Regions from separate parts of the Peribacillus sp. NPDC094092 genome, predicted to be linked through region 2. Evidence: riboswitches for the same ligand, from Rfam matches in the RefSeq annotation. Region 2 holds a riboswitch; each other region holds the start of a gene.
What was found. A riboswitch is a leader RNA that binds a small molecule or an ion and turns the genes downstream of it on or off. The one in region 2 is predicted to bind glycine.
Positions count from the first base shown of each region.

Region 1: linked by a shared signal. The riboswitch ahead of ACQKNS_RS11930 (amidohydrolase) and the one ahead of gcvT (glycine cleavage system aminomethyltransferase GcvT) in region 2 are both predicted to bind glycine.
Region 3: linked by a shared signal. The riboswitch ahead of ACQKNS_RS21345 (amino acid permease) and the one ahead of gcvT (glycine cleavage system aminomethyltransferase GcvT) in region 2 are both predicted to bind glycine.

Region 1 is NZ_JBNNUC010000002.1:600,604-602,879, reverse strand. It holds gene ACQKNS_RS11930 (amidohydrolase) at 1-1,149, opposite strand, end outside; glycine riboswitch at 1,374-1,477, opposite strand; gene ACQKNS_RS11925 (DUF1444 domain-containing protein) at 1,634-2,276, opposite strand, start outside.
Region 2 is NZ_JBNNUC010000002.1:1,033,583-1,035,858, reverse strand. It holds gene gcvPA (aminomethyl-transferring glycine dehydrogenase subunit GcvPA) at 1-164, opposite strand, end outside; gene gcvT (glycine cleavage system aminomethyltransferase GcvT) at 182-1,288, opposite strand; glycine riboswitch at 1,428-1,511, opposite strand; glycine riboswitch at 1,515-1,602, opposite strand; gene ACQKNS_RS14030 (DEAD/DEAH box helicase) at 1,979-2,276, shown strand, end outside.
Region 3 is NZ_JBNNUC010000005.1:142,660-144,935, forward strand. It holds gene ACQKNS_RS21340 (amino acid permease) at 1-116, opposite strand, end outside; glycine riboswitch at 610-688, shown strand; gene ACQKNS_RS21345 (amino acid permease) at 897-2,234, shown strand.

The sequences.
Region 1 (2,276 bases), 430 kb from region 2:
TGATTTGGAAGCGATTAATAGGGCCTCTTCATCAATGTCGAATTTAGGATGGTGATTGAAATAGGCCTTCTCCACCCCTTTCGGTTTACAGCCAATGTAAAAGAAGCAGCCAGGAATCTTTTCTGCATAATACGAAAAATCTTCCGAACCTGAGAAAACCGGAAATTCCACAACATCCTTAATATCTTTGTCATCCATGCTTTCGAGGCTGTTTTTCACGAATCCAGTCAGTTCAGGGTCATTATATAACGGAGGATAATCGGGCACATATGAAAGCTCGCACTGAACATCAAATTCCATTTCTATCCCTTTAACGATCCGGTGGATTTCCTTATCGATCAGCTGTTGGGTCTCTGCCGTCATATAACGGACATCCCCTTCAATTTCTATACGATCTTTAATGACATTAAAGCTTCCCTTTCCATCGAAGGAGCCGATTGTGACTACACCCATATCAAAAGGGTTCAAGCGACGGCTGATTACGGTTTGTACGGCTGTCACGAAATGGGCGCCTGCCACAATGGTATCATTAGCCATATGCGGGGAGGAACCATGGCCGCCCACACCCTTTATAGCTAATTTGAAATAGGTCCGCCCAGCCATCGAGTAGCCGCCGCGATACCCGACGACCCCTGCTGGATGTGAAGGGAATAAATGGATTCCGAAGACAGCGTCCAGTTCATCCAAAACCCCTGATTCCATGATGCTTTTTGCTCCGCCAGGGGGTGTTTCTTCTGAATGTTGATGAATTATTTTGATCGTACCTGGCAGGGAATCTTTCAGCTCAATGATGCAGTCTGCCAGTACCAATAAATAAGCGGTATGCCCATCGTGTCCGCAGGCATGCATGACACCTTCATTTTTTGAACGGAACGGAACCTCCGTTTCTTCTGTAATCGGCAGTGCATCGAAATCGGCACGGAGACCTATCGTTTTCCCTGGTTTTCCGCCTTCGATCGTCACGATGATCCCTAATCCATTTCCTACATTCGTTTGAATCGATACATCTTTCCCCTTATAAAAATCAAGGATATATTTTGCCGTTTTCTCTTCTTTGAAGGATAGCTCCGGATTCTCGTGTAAATGGCGGCGGATTTGAACCATTTCCCCTTTACGGGCTTCCAGCATGTTCATTAATTTGCTTTTCACATTCACGATTATTCTCCCCCATTATTTCAAGTTGATTGGCATATTAGTTAGTTCCATGTACGCTGCAAACCTTCTGTATGCAAAAAGCCAAATGAAAAAGGACAGAGCAGGGTTGCGCAAACTTACCGCTCCCTTCTCTGTCCTTTCACCTGAGAATTCAACTCCATTTTGATCATGGAGATTTCCCCGTTGGCGGCCCACTTCCTGCGCGCTCTCCAGAGTTGCGTCCAGCTGCGGTTCCATTTACCTGAGAGATTTGCTCCAAGGGATATTTTTGGAACTTGCTCCTTCGGTGGCTCAATGCTTTGCACTCTCCCACAACGTTCATCCGCTTGTTCTATTGTTTTATTCCATATTTTCAAAATATTACAATTACATTATCGCCGATAAAAAAATAAATATCAACTCCAAGAATCATAAACTCTATTAAACTTTAAAAGGACCGGTATCAGATGCTGACACGGTCCTTTTGTGATTCCATATATTATTGTTCGCGCTTTTTGTTTTTACCCATAATGAAGATGGGCTCCAACTCATTTTCTTCGTAAAGAAATGATAGAGCCGTTATCGGAACATGACCGCTGGCAAAGAAGCTCATCGCCATTTGCGCAAGTATATCATAGCCCGTATCATTCTTCACATCGGCAATGATGATGACATCCTGATGGGGAATGGCCACAGCCATGGTTCCCTCGATCTTAGCCTTGATTTCCCGTAGCCATGATTCATTCAGGATCCTGCTGGCATCATATCCATCATTCGTGTTCAAAAAATAAAATGCATTACCCGCAACGATATCCGACTTCATTTCAGTGGAGAGGGAACGGGCATTAAAAAGGGCAATTTCACGGATCTTGTCACCCTGCCAATTTTCCCGTTGAATCATCTTTTCGTCTATAAGACGGTAGGTTTTACCTAAATCAAGGGCATAAAAAATCCGGGTTTCAGCCGTATGCTCATCGAATAAAAATGGATTTCCTTCTTCCGATTCCATTGGAAAGGAGGTCGAGCGGATGACTGGGAAAATGAATTTCTCCTTGCCTTCCATGCTGTGTTCTCCCCCCATCACATTCAGGGCCTCTTCCACGTAATAGATTATTTCATCGATGGCCTTTTCCTGTACGTTT
Region 2 (2,276 bases):
TTCATTAATGCAGGTTCCGATTTAGCAGGCTTGATATCGTATTCTCCTTGAAAACGAACGCTTTCAGGGATATCATTGAAAAGTTCTTGTGCAGTGGATACCCCTATCGCTTCCAGCATTTCTTGTTTATCTTGCTCTGTCATGGGTAAATAACGATGTTTCATCTAGTGACCATTCCCCTCTATTTACGTGGTTTTTTATAAAAAGGTGTTTGTATGATAACGGCTTTCAAGCGTTTGGAACGGATTTCCACTTCGACTTCCGCATCCAGCACCGAATATTCCTTATCGATAAGTGCCAATCCCACGTTTTTCTTCAACGTCGGTGATTGGGTACCGGTCGTGACCTCCCCAATGACTTTATCCCCGCTGTAGACCTTATACCCATGACGCGGAATGCCACGGTCAATCATTTCAATTCCCACAAGCTTACGGGGAGCTCCTTTCGCCTTTTGCTCAGCAAGTACGGCTTTCCCGAAAAAATCCACTTCCTTATCCACTTTTACTGCAAAACCAATACCGGCTTCCATCGGGGTGATATCTGCTGAAAGCTCCTGCCCATACAGCGGCAGTTTCGCTTCAAAACGCAGGGTATCACGAGCACCTAAACCAATCGGCTGAACCCCCTCTTCCTTTCCTGCTTCCATAATCGCCTTCCAAAGGGCAGGACCATTTTCACTGTCGCTATATATTTCAAAACCATCTTCACCAGTGTATCCAGTACGGGATACCAACGTGGAGATACCGTTAATCAGAACATTTTCCTTGAACTTGAAAAATCCAATTTCACTTAAGTCAGTATTTCCCGATAGTTTTTGTAAGATCTTTTCTGCAGACGGTCCTTGTAGTGCCAGCTGTGTGTAGTTATTCGATACATTCGTAATTTGGACATCTTCCGTTAAATTAGCTTGCAGCCAATTGAAATCTTTTTCTGTATTTGCTGCATTGACCACGAGCAAATAGTCATCCTCAGCCCTTTTATACACGATAAGATCATCAACCGTGCCTCCGTTTTCATAACACATGGCTGTATATTGGGCGCCGCCCTGTTGCAGCTTTGAAAGATCATTAGTCAGCATCTTCTGTAAAAAGGAAACGCTCCCTGGACCCTTAACATCGACTTCCCCCATATGGGAAACATCGAATAACCCCGCTTTTGTACGTACGGCTTCATGTTCATCCTTTATACCCGAAAATTGGACAGGTAGTTCCCAGCCGCCAAAATCAATCGTTTTACCTCCGTATTCACGATAAACCTCAAATAGTGGTGTTCTTTTTAAATCGGTCAAAAAATGACCCCCTTCAGATTTTTTTAAAATTGATTGGCTTCATTATCAAAAGCTTCTTGTCATTACGCATCAGGCATACCCTGATTCATGATGTGAAAAAAGCACAAAAAAGGACAGAGAAAGCCCGTTTGAGCTTTTTCTCTGTCCTGAAACCTGAAAGTTTACCTATGTAATAGGTTTTCCCCTTTGGTGGCCGTCCCAAAACGGGCGGCGCTCTCCAGAGTTGCGTCCAATAAGAGTTCTTTTGCCTGAGAGATTCACTGCTAAGTTTGCTCCTTCGGCGCTACATCCGTAGTCTCTCCCCTTATCTTCACCCGCATATGAATGGTCTACCAATGAAAGGAAGCGTAATAGCCCCGAACATCGGTAAAACCTTTGAGCTTCTTGAATGCATTCTCTGCCAATTCTCCTAAAACTTCTTAGAAACCGTTTGAATGATCTCCTTCAGTAATCTTGGATAAATTAGGAGCCTATAGCCCATACTAAGAAAACGCGAACTGCAAAATCGATGTTCAAAGATTCTTTGTAGCGTTTGGAAATTGGAATTTTCTAAATATACTTATATCCTACCCTAAGAAACTTATCTCTGCAATATCTTTTGAAGAGAAATATTTTTCTCACTTCACATACGAAATGTTCGGTTTTTGACCTTTTATTAAGGAAATTATGATTTAAGAGGGAGTTATTTCTATGAAAATCAATATATCCTTCAATTCTGAATGGAATGACGAGTTTCTGCAAAAAATGGAAAATGACGGTCCATGGGGAAATTGGGAGCTTTATAAGTTGGCGGTTCAAATGGAGGAAAATCTTATCATACCTGATTTTGAAGGTTTACAGGCTCCCAAGCACCTTCCGCAGTTAACCCCGCTTCCCCATCAATTGGAAGCAGCCAAGCAAGTGGTGGAAAAGATGAATGGAAAGGCCATTTTAGCTGATGAGGTGGGTCTCGGAAAAACAATTGAAGCAGGCTTGATCCTGAAAGAGT
Region 3 (2,276 bases), on a different contig from region 2:
GTCCATTTGATAGTGCTTGCAGAACCCATGAATAACCCGACCCCTATGGTTCCGCCCAAAGCTATCATTTGAATATGTCTTGATTCCAGCCCTCTCTTTAATTCCTTGTTCGACATGATTAACTCCCCCAGATGCAATATCGGTAATGCTTTTCCATCCTTGCCACGAACACTCTCTTTTCATTAGGAATGCTATATCGTAATTAATATTACATAACACTTTAATTATGTTTTCTTATCTTATAATAGTAAATATTCTGTAAAAATACAATTGTATTTTTGAAAAAAACAGTTACCAATAATATCTTGTCGATTTTTCTAATCTAAGAATATCATTTTAAAAAAATGATATTCAGTATTTTATAATAGTGATCGTTCAAAAAGAGAACTTCTTCTTAAACCTTACGTTAAATACAGACCACAATTAAACGGCGGATAATGCCTGTTTTATTTCAAAAAAAATTGTTGACCTACGAAAAAATAGATGATAGAATTCCAATATTATTTTATAAGCATAATGAATGATCCAACAGTGGGAGATTATCACTGACAGACATTCCTTACAACCGCATACAAGCAAGCGATGAATGCTATGGATGACACTATAGCAGGAGCAGCTTCTGGAGAGACTGTACAAGATGCAGCGCCGAAGGATTCACAATCTCAGGCAAAAGGACAGAAGAGTAACGAATGATAGAATTGTTATTCTGAACCTTTTAAGAGATTGGTAGTATCCAATCTCTTTTTTTATTGTCCATTTTATGATTGGACTTTAAAACTACACTCTTGAAAACCAATGGAATAGGCAAGCAGGGCAAAAAATCACGTCCCTAACTCCAAGACCATGCCGGTTGAAATCATTCACTAACAAGACTATAAAAGACGGGGGCGTAAGAATTGGCTAAACAGGAATTAAAAAGAGATTTAAAAAATCGACATGTACAACTGATTGCAATAGGAGGAACCATTGGCACCGGTTTGTTTTTAGGATCCGGAAAAGCCATTCAATTGGCTGGACCTTCCATTATCTTCTCCTATCTGATAATAGGGATTGCCCTGTTTTTTGTGATGAGGGCGCTGGGCGAATTGCTATTATCCAATGCAGGTTATGCATCGTTCACTGAATTTGCAACCGAATATGTCGGTCCATGGGCTGGATTCGTGACAGGTTGGACATATTGGTTCTGTTGGATCATGACAGCAATGGCCGATATCATAGCTGTCGGTGTCTATATGCAATATTGGTTCGATATTCCTCAATGGATTCCGGCTCTAGTATGCCTAGTCATCCTATTAGGATTGAACCTATTGACCGTTAAGTTATTTGGCGAATTGGAATTCTGGTTTGCCATCATTAAAGTAATCACGATCATTGTCTTGATCATCGTAGGAATCATTCTTTTGATAATCGGCTTCAATACCAATACTGGTACGGTTTCCGTTACGAACCTATGGAATCATGGGGGCATGTTCCCCAATGGCATGTCCGGATTCCTATTATCTTTACAGTTGGTCGTCTTCTCATTTGTCGGCGTCGAATTGGTCGGGGTTTCCGCAGCGGAAACGGCGAACCCGAGAAAGAACATTCCATCTGCCATCAATAAAATCCCTGTCCGGATTTTACTTTTCTATGTTGGTGCCCTATTCGTCATTCTCTGTGTCAACCCATGGACACAACTTGATGCCACGAGCAGCCCATTTGTAGAGGTCTTTGCGTTAATCGGCATTCCTGTCGCTGCAGGAATCATCAACTTCGTCGTTTTGACATCCGCTGCTTCTGCATGCAACAGCGGTTTATTTTCAACAAGCCGAATACTCTATACGTTAAGCAGGAATGGCGAAGCTCCTGCTAAACTGGAAAAATTAAACAAGCAGGCTGTTCCAAGCAATGCCTTATTAACATCCACAATCGTTGTATCGATAGGGGCATTATTGAGCAAGCTGATACCGGAACAGGCATTTACCGTCGTGACGACCATCAGTGCCATCTGTTTCATTTGGGTATGGAGCATTATCTTGATTTCCCATATCAAATATTTGAAAACTAGGCCTGACCTAAGGGACGAATCGACTTTCAAGGCTCCTTTTACACCTTTTATCAATTACGCCATTTTAGGATTATTCCTATTCATCCTTATAGTCATGCTATTCGCCGAAGCTACACGACTATCACTGCTTTTGACCCCGATCTGGTTCATACTCTTGGTGATACTATATAACTATCGGAAAAAATAGAGCTAATGGAATAAAGCCTTGAATTCGATTCGGATTCAAGGC